Marinagarivorans cellulosilyticus: one gene and its partner. The protein of the gene in region 2 interacts with the protein of the main gene of each other region in a pairwise test. Links are inferred from orthologs where the notes say so. Each region holds a gene or a part of one and is shown on either strand. Other genes may lie near its edges.

The links.
Region 1: the proteins of MARGE09_RS03150 (region 2) and topA interact in binary tests that used the Escherichia coli proteins (3 or more experiments, as listed by UniProt). The link is inferred for Marinagarivorans cellulosilyticus from one-to-one orthologs.

What each region holds. Positions count from the first base shown.
Region 1 is NZ_AP023086.1:3,402,255-3,405,801, forward strand. Bases 1-3,172 are described here. They hold topA (type I DNA topoisomerase), read left to right. Parts: upstream 1-302; coding sequence 303-2,972; downstream 2,973-3,172. Other genes in these bases: MARGE09_RS13655 (hypothetical protein), read right to left, coding at 1-22; MARGE09_RS13665 (hypothetical protein), read left to right, coding at 2,978-3,172. Outside these bases: more of MARGE09_RS13665, read left to right, coding at 3,173-3,520. UniProt on the Escherichia coli protein: Releases the supercoiling and torsional tension of DNA, which is introduced during the DNA replication and transcription, by transiently cleaving and rejoining one strand of the DNA duplex.
Region 2 is NZ_AP023086.1:823,727-827,364, forward strand. What follows is about bases 329-3,217. They hold MARGE09_RS03150 (YigZ family protein), read right to left. Parts: upstream 2,133-3,217; coding sequence 1,524-2,132; downstream 329-1,523. Other genes in these bases: MARGE09_RS03145 (bifunctional diguanylate cyclase/phosphodiesterase), read left to right, coding at 329-1,493; MARGE09_RS03155 (ABC transporter ATP-binding protein), read left to right, coding at 2,372-3,058; MARGE09_RS03160 (ABC transporter permease), read left to right, coding at 3,061-3,217. Outside these bases: more of MARGE09_RS03145, read left to right, coding at 1-328; more of MARGE09_RS03160, read left to right, coding at 3,218-3,638.

The DNA of each region.
Region 1 (3,547 bases), 2.6 Mb from region 2 along the record:
CGATGATGGCAACTGTACTCATTAGGCTCTATCTAGGTTTCCCGTGTGGATGGCAGGCGGTGGCGTGCAAAGACACCTCTAATAACTACAAGCATAGCAGCTCGGTATTGGCTTGCCTGACCGCTTTGGCGGGTGTTTTAAGAGTCAAAAATGTTATTTTTTTAGTGCATAAAGTTACGCTCGACTATAACTAATACGTTGGCTTTGCTTGACCTAGCGCCATCGAGCACTTATATATGCGCACACCGTGGAGGCCATTTACGGCCTTAAAGAACAATATTTAACCAACTAAGCGAATTATTATGGGCAAGTCTCTTGTTATTGTGGAGTCACCTGCGAAGGCGAAAACCATCAATAAGTATCTCGGCAGCCAGTATGTTGTGAAGTCTAGTGTTGGTCATATTCGCGACCTTCCTACTAGTGGCTCCAGTGCACCGGTTGACCCTAAAGCTAGGGCGGCTCAAGCTGCCTTGACGCGCAAAATGTCGCCAGAAGAAAAAGCCGAATACAAAGCTCGAAAGTCGAAAGAGCAGCTCGTTAAGCGCATGGGTATTGACCCTGAAAATCACTGGCAAGCGCATTATGAAATTTTGCCAGGCAAAGAAAAAGTTGTGGCTGAGTTGCGCAAGCTGGCTGAAGATGCCGACGAAATCTATCTCGCAACGGATTTGGATCGCGAGGGAGAAGCCATTGCATGGCACTTGCGCGAGGCCATTGGTGGTGACCCCGAGCGTTATCGCCGAGTGGTTTTTAACGAAATCACCAAAACGGCGATCCAAGATGCATTTAAAACACCGGGTAAGCTGGACATCGACCGCGTTAATGCCCAGCAAGCGCGTCGATTCTTAGATCGCGTTGTGGGTTATATGGTCTCGCCGTTGCTGTGGGCCAAGATTGCACGCGGTTTGTCGGCGGGCCGGGTGCAATCGGTTGCTGTTCGTTTGGTGACCGAGCGCGAAGGTGAGATTCGTGCATTTATCCCCGAAGAATACTGGACGTTATTTGCCCAGCTCGATACATCTACTGGCGAGCGCTTAAAATGTGAAGTTAAGCGTTATAAGTCAGAAGCGTTTGCCCCTAAGACGCAAGAGCAAACCCAATTAGCCGTCGATGCCTTAAGCAATGCTAAGTACGAAATCATTGCTCGCGATGACAAGCCAACAAAGTCTAAGCCAGGCGCACCTTACATTACCTCTACACTGCAACAGGCCGCGAGTACGCGCTTGGGCTTTGGTGTAAAGAAAACAATGGTATTGGCGCAGCGCTTGTACGAGGCGGGTTTTATTACCTACATGCGTACGGACTCAACAAACTTAAGTGCCGAGGCTGTCGCTAACTGTCGCGATTACATCGTGGACAAATTTGGTGATAAGTATTTGCCGGAAAATCCTGTGAGCTATTCCAGCAAAGAGGGCGCACAAGAGGCGCACGAAGCGATTCGGCCTTCAGAAGTCACTCGCCTGCCAACACAGTTAACCGGCATGGAGCGCGACGCAGAGCGTTTGTATACTTTGATTTGGCAGCAGTTTGTCGCCTGCCAAATGGTGCCTGCCGAATTTACCAGTACATCGGTGGTGGTCGGTGCCGGCGATTACCAATTGCGTATCAAAGGGCGTGTGGTTCGATTTGATGGCTTTATGAAAGTCAGCCCGCCTGTAAGCAAAAAAGAAGACGATGGTATTTTGCCAGATGTGAAGGTCGGCGATGTGCTGACCAAGCATGAACTGCTCCCCAATCAGCATTTCACTAAACCGCCGGCGCGCTTCACCGAAGCGAGCTTGGTAAAGGAGTTAGAAAAGCAAGGCATTGGGCGACCATCAACTTATGCTTCGATTATTTCTACCATCCAAGATCGCGGTTATGTGCATGTGCAAAACCGCCGTTTTTACGCCGATAAAATGGGCGATATTGTTACCGACCGTTTGGTAGAAAGTTTTCGCGAGCTGATGGATTACAGCTTTACAGCCAACATGGAGGCCATGCTCGATACCGTTGCTGAAGGCAATAAAGATTGGGTGGAGCTGCTCAATGAATTTTACGCTGACTTTACCAACCAACTGACCAAAGCTTCGGGTGATGAGTTTGGTATGCGCAACAATGCGCCCACCGAAACCGACATTACTTGTGAAAAATGTGCCCGTCATATGCAAATACGCACGGGCAGCACGGGTGTGTTTTTGGGCTGCTCCGGTTACGCGTTGCCACCTAAAGAGCGCTGTAAAAACACCATGAATCTGGTGCCTGGTGAAGAGGCTGTCAGTATGGATGCTGACGATGATGAAGCGGAAACTCTCCAGTTGCGCAGTAAACGCCGTTGTCCTAAGTGTAATACTGCAATGGATAACTACTTGCTGGACGAGTCGCGTAAGCTACACATTTGCGGTAATAACCCTGATTGCAATGGCTACGAAATCGAGAAGGGCGCCTTTAAAATTAAAGGGTATGAGGGGCCAACTCTTGAGTGCGATAAATGCAGTGCTGAAATGCAGCTTAAGAATGGCCGCTTTGGTAAGTACTTTGGTTGCATGAACGAAGAATGCAAAAACACGCGTAAATTGTTGCGCAACGGTGAAGCTGCGCCACCTAAAATGGACCCCGTTGATATGCCGCATTTAGAGTGCCTCAAAGTGGAGGATCATTACGTATTGCGTGATGGCGCTTCGGGGATGTTTTTGGCGGCGAGCCAATTCCCTAAAAACCGCGAGACACGTGCGCCTTTAGTGAAGGAATTACTGACAGTTAAAGATCAGTTAGATCCCAAATATGCGCACATCCTAAAAGCTCCGCAAGAAGATAGCGATGGCAACGATACGGTAGTGCGCTATAGCCGAAAGACCAAAGAGCAATATGTGCAATCTGAGGTTGATGCCAAGCCTACGGGATGGAAGGCGTTTTACGAAGGCGGCAAATGGGTTGTTCAAGAAAAGCCTGTTAAAAAAGCGCCGGCCAAAAAAGCCAAAAAGAGCGACTAATACTTGTGGTTGATGTTGCTCTTGCTCGTTTTGTTGACGATCAGCGTGCTCAGGTGCGCTGCCTCCTATCGCAGTTAAGTGAGGCCGATTCGCTCGGTGCAGTTTCTCAGCGGGCGTTATATGCCGCAACGGTGCGCGCGGTGCATCACGCGCTGACGGGTTATTTTGCTGAGTGCACGCAAAAGCGTTACCAGCCGAATGTTTGGTTCTCTTTATTAGCGTGTGGTGGCAGTTTTGCCGCTATGCGCAAAGTGGTGCCTTGCGAGGCACACGTTATTGCGAGCTGGTTGGCTCAAGAGGTTGATTCTGGTTCGTCGTTAGCAGGTATGTTGGCGACTATTACTGCGATAAGTGCGCCAGAATTGCCGCAATATCGCTCTTCGCTACTTGCGGCTACATCGTTATCTGAGCGTGAGTCACAAGCTAACGCTGTAATTGCTTCTAGCACAAGCACCGCGCAAGTTTTAACTGCGCGCGAACTAGGCCGGACGTGGCAGGTGTTAGAGTCGTTAATACTTGCCGAGCGATCACAAGCGCTAGAATGCTAGTTGTGTTACCTATTTAAAATGAAGTGG
Region 2 (3,638 bases):
TTAATGATGAAGCGGCCAAAGCACACATTAACCGTTGCATGACATCGCAGCGCAACGCGATGACCGAAGATGCATTTGCCTTGTATTTGGGCTCCGAAACACGCGGCGCGCGCTGTTGTTATATTCATGGTGATAAACAGCGCAACGAAGTCACCGAAGGCATGATGGCTGTATTTGCCCGAAATTGTATTATTTCTGGCGATAATATTTTCTTTGTCGAGCGCCTTAAGAATCATGCTTATTGCGATGCCCTTACCGGACTACCTAATCGTAATGCTCTAGAACAAGCCATCACTGAAATGCAAAGTGCAAACCCTGACAATAAGCAAGTGTTAGCTATTATTGATATTGACGGCTTTGCCGAACTTAATGTCGCTTTGGGCCAAAGTTATGGTGATCTCTTATTGCAAGTTGCGGCAGACCGCTTAAAAAATAGATTCAGAGCCCCGTGCTTTTTAGCGCGTATTAGCTCGAATGGTTTTGCTTTACTCGGTCCAGAAACCCACATTACGCCAGAATATATCGTAACCCCTTTTAGCGACCCCTTCGAAATTGCTGGGGAGCCTCAGCTGTTGGGCGTTACCTCTGCTATTGCGCCATTATCAGAGGTGGGCGCTACCGGTGGTGATGTTATTAAGGACGTGAGCATTGTTCTCAAGCAAGCTAAAAAACATCATCGTGGCCATGTCGTTAGGTTTGATCGCGCCGTTGTCGATGGTGCAAGAAACCGTTTGGATATCCTGAAAAGGTTGAGAGAAGCGTTTGATCAGCAAGAACTATTTTTAGTTTTTCAGCCTAAACTCAGTTTGCAAAGTGGACGTATTGTAGGGCTAGAGGCGTTGTTGCGCTGGCGTACTAAACAGGGTGAGTTTATATCGCCCGCAGACTTTATCCCTTTAGCTGAGCAATCGGGTTTGATTATTCGATTGGGCGAATGGGTTTTGCGCAACGCGATTGAACAGCTGATTGCCTTGCGCGACAAAGGCTATAAAGATGTGCATATGGCGGTTAACCTATCGGTTGCGCAGCTGCAGCACCCAGATATTCTCCATATGCTGACGCGTGTGATGGGAGAGTTTGATGTGCCCTCACATTTTATTGAATTAGAAATTACCGAATCCATTGCTATGGGAGATATTGTCGGTAATATTGCTACTTTAAATCGCATTAAAAGCATGGGCTTTAAATTGGCGATGGACGATTTTGGTACAGGCTTTTCTTCGTTGAATTACTTACAGCAAATGCCAATAGACTGTTTAAAAATCGACCGAGCATTTGTGCAAACCTCTAATTCAAAAAGTGGCTCTGAAATTGTTGAGATGATTATTCAGTTGTCGAAAACATTAGGGCTTAAAGTCGTCGCAGAAGGGGTTGAAGAATTAGAACAAGCAGAATTATTAAAGTCTTTGCAATGTGACGAGGTGCAAGGCTTTTATTTTGCTAGGCCTATGCCGCAGAAAGATTTATATGACTGGCTAGATAAGCATCAATAATTCGAGAACTTGTGTAGGGTGGCGGTGCGATTAAGGTTTTTTGCAGTGCGCTCGGCCCGCTGTTTTTTGCACGACTTCTTTGCTGAATGTTGCTGCTGAGCTGCTGGCTAGCTCAATGGTCAAACTCACAGTATCACTGTAGTTTTGCTCAATTATGGTGCCTTGGTACAAGCTTAAAAAATGTCGGATGTGGGGTTCGTCTTCGTAAGGGGCTATAACAATAATGCGTTGCATAGGGACGACATCAACCCATTGTGCTTCGTCCAGCGCTTTTGATACAGCTTGACCGTATGCGCGGACTAAGCCACCAGCCCCAAGTTTTATCCCGCCAAAATAACGTACAACTACGGCGCAGCAGTCTCCTGCGCCGCGCTGTGTAAGTACATGAAGCATGGGTTTGCCGGCTGTGCCAGAGGGCTCGCCATCGTCATTAAAGGCCGCTGTAAGCGGTTGTTGAGGGTTGCCAATAAGGTAGGCCCAGCAGTAATGGCGGGCATCGGGGTATTTCATTTTTAGTGTATCTAGGTGTTCTAGCGCGGCTTCGCGATTGGTCACTGGGAAAATAAATGCTATAAACTCGCTGCGTTTTTCTTCATAGTGAAATTGGCTGGGCGCTGCAATGGTTTGATAAGTGCTCATGTATTGGTATTTATTGGCTTGTTTTTAGGGAAGGTGCGCTAGCGGGTCAGCTGCGGCTGTGATCATAGCGGGTTACAGGTATGCAGGCCATCTGACTTGGTGAACTATTTACCACTTCGTTGTCTTAGGCGCGTTGTATATTTTATGTAGGCATTGGCTCGCTTGCGCCACAATAATAAAGGGCATTAATAAAAGCCACTTCTAAATGCTATTTCCGAATTGGGCTGAATAGTTACATCATGATAGAACTTAATAATGTCCATAAATATTATGGCGAAAAATCTAGCCGTTTACATGTTCTTAAGGGAATTAAAGCCCGCGTAGAGACTGGTGAAATGGTATCCATTATGGGGTCCTCTGGGTCGGGTAAATCAACCTTGTTGAACATCCTTGGCTTGCTTGATACCTATGATGAAGGCTCGTATAAGCTGGGAGATGTGACTATTTCGGCCAAGCTCCCTGAGGTCAAAGCCGCGCAATTGCGCAATCAATTTATTGGCTTTGTTTTTCAGTCTTTTAATTTGCTGCCGTTTAAAAATGCGACTGAAAATGTAGCCTTGCCGCTGTATTACCAAAAAGTTAGCCGTAAAGAGCGCAACCGGCGAGCAAACGCGTTGCTGGAGATGGTGGGGCTTGGTGATCGTGCAGGGCATATGCCCAATGAAATGTCCGGCGGGCAAAAACAGCGTGTCGCGATTGCGCGTGCATTAATTACCGACCCTAAAATTATACTGGCAGATGAGCCTACAGGGGCATTAGACAGTTCAACGACGAACGACATTATGGCCGTTTTTAAAGAGGTACACAGTACGGGTAAGACTATCGTCATTGTTACCCACGAGCACGATATTGCCGAGCAAACCGAGCGGCTTATTTGGTTGAAAGATGGTCGCGTAGAAGATGCCAATCTTAAAGTGCAAGGCTAATCATGAGCTGGGATGCACTACAAGAAATACTCTTTACCTTAAAACAAAATAGCTTAAGAACCTTTCTTACCGGTTTTGGCGTGTTTTGGGGCATCTTTATGTTGGTGTTGTTACTCGGCGCCGGTGAAGGGTTAAAGCATGGCATGGAAGAAAGCTTCAGTAGTGATGTGCGTAATTCCATGTGGATTAATGCCTGGAAGACATCTGTACCTTATAAGGGGCTTGCCCACGGGCGTAGTATTCAGCTTACCGAAGATGACGTTGGCGCTTTGAGAAAGGGTGTGCCAGAAATAGAAATGATTGCAGCCGAGCAAGCGATGGGGTCTGTATGGCGTGGCGATATTTATATTACCTATAAACAAAAGTCAGGTAACTTTTCTGTTTTTGGAGTGGGCGACGGATACTTTAAAATTAAAAAATTCCAAGATTATTATCACGGCCGGCGCTTAAATGATTTTGATGAAGAGGAATCACGCAAGGTCGTGGTTATTGGTACTCGCGTAGCTGAGCGACTATTTGATCCAGGCATTAACCCTGTTGGCCTTCAAATAGCCATTAATGGCGTCAGCGTTAAAATTGT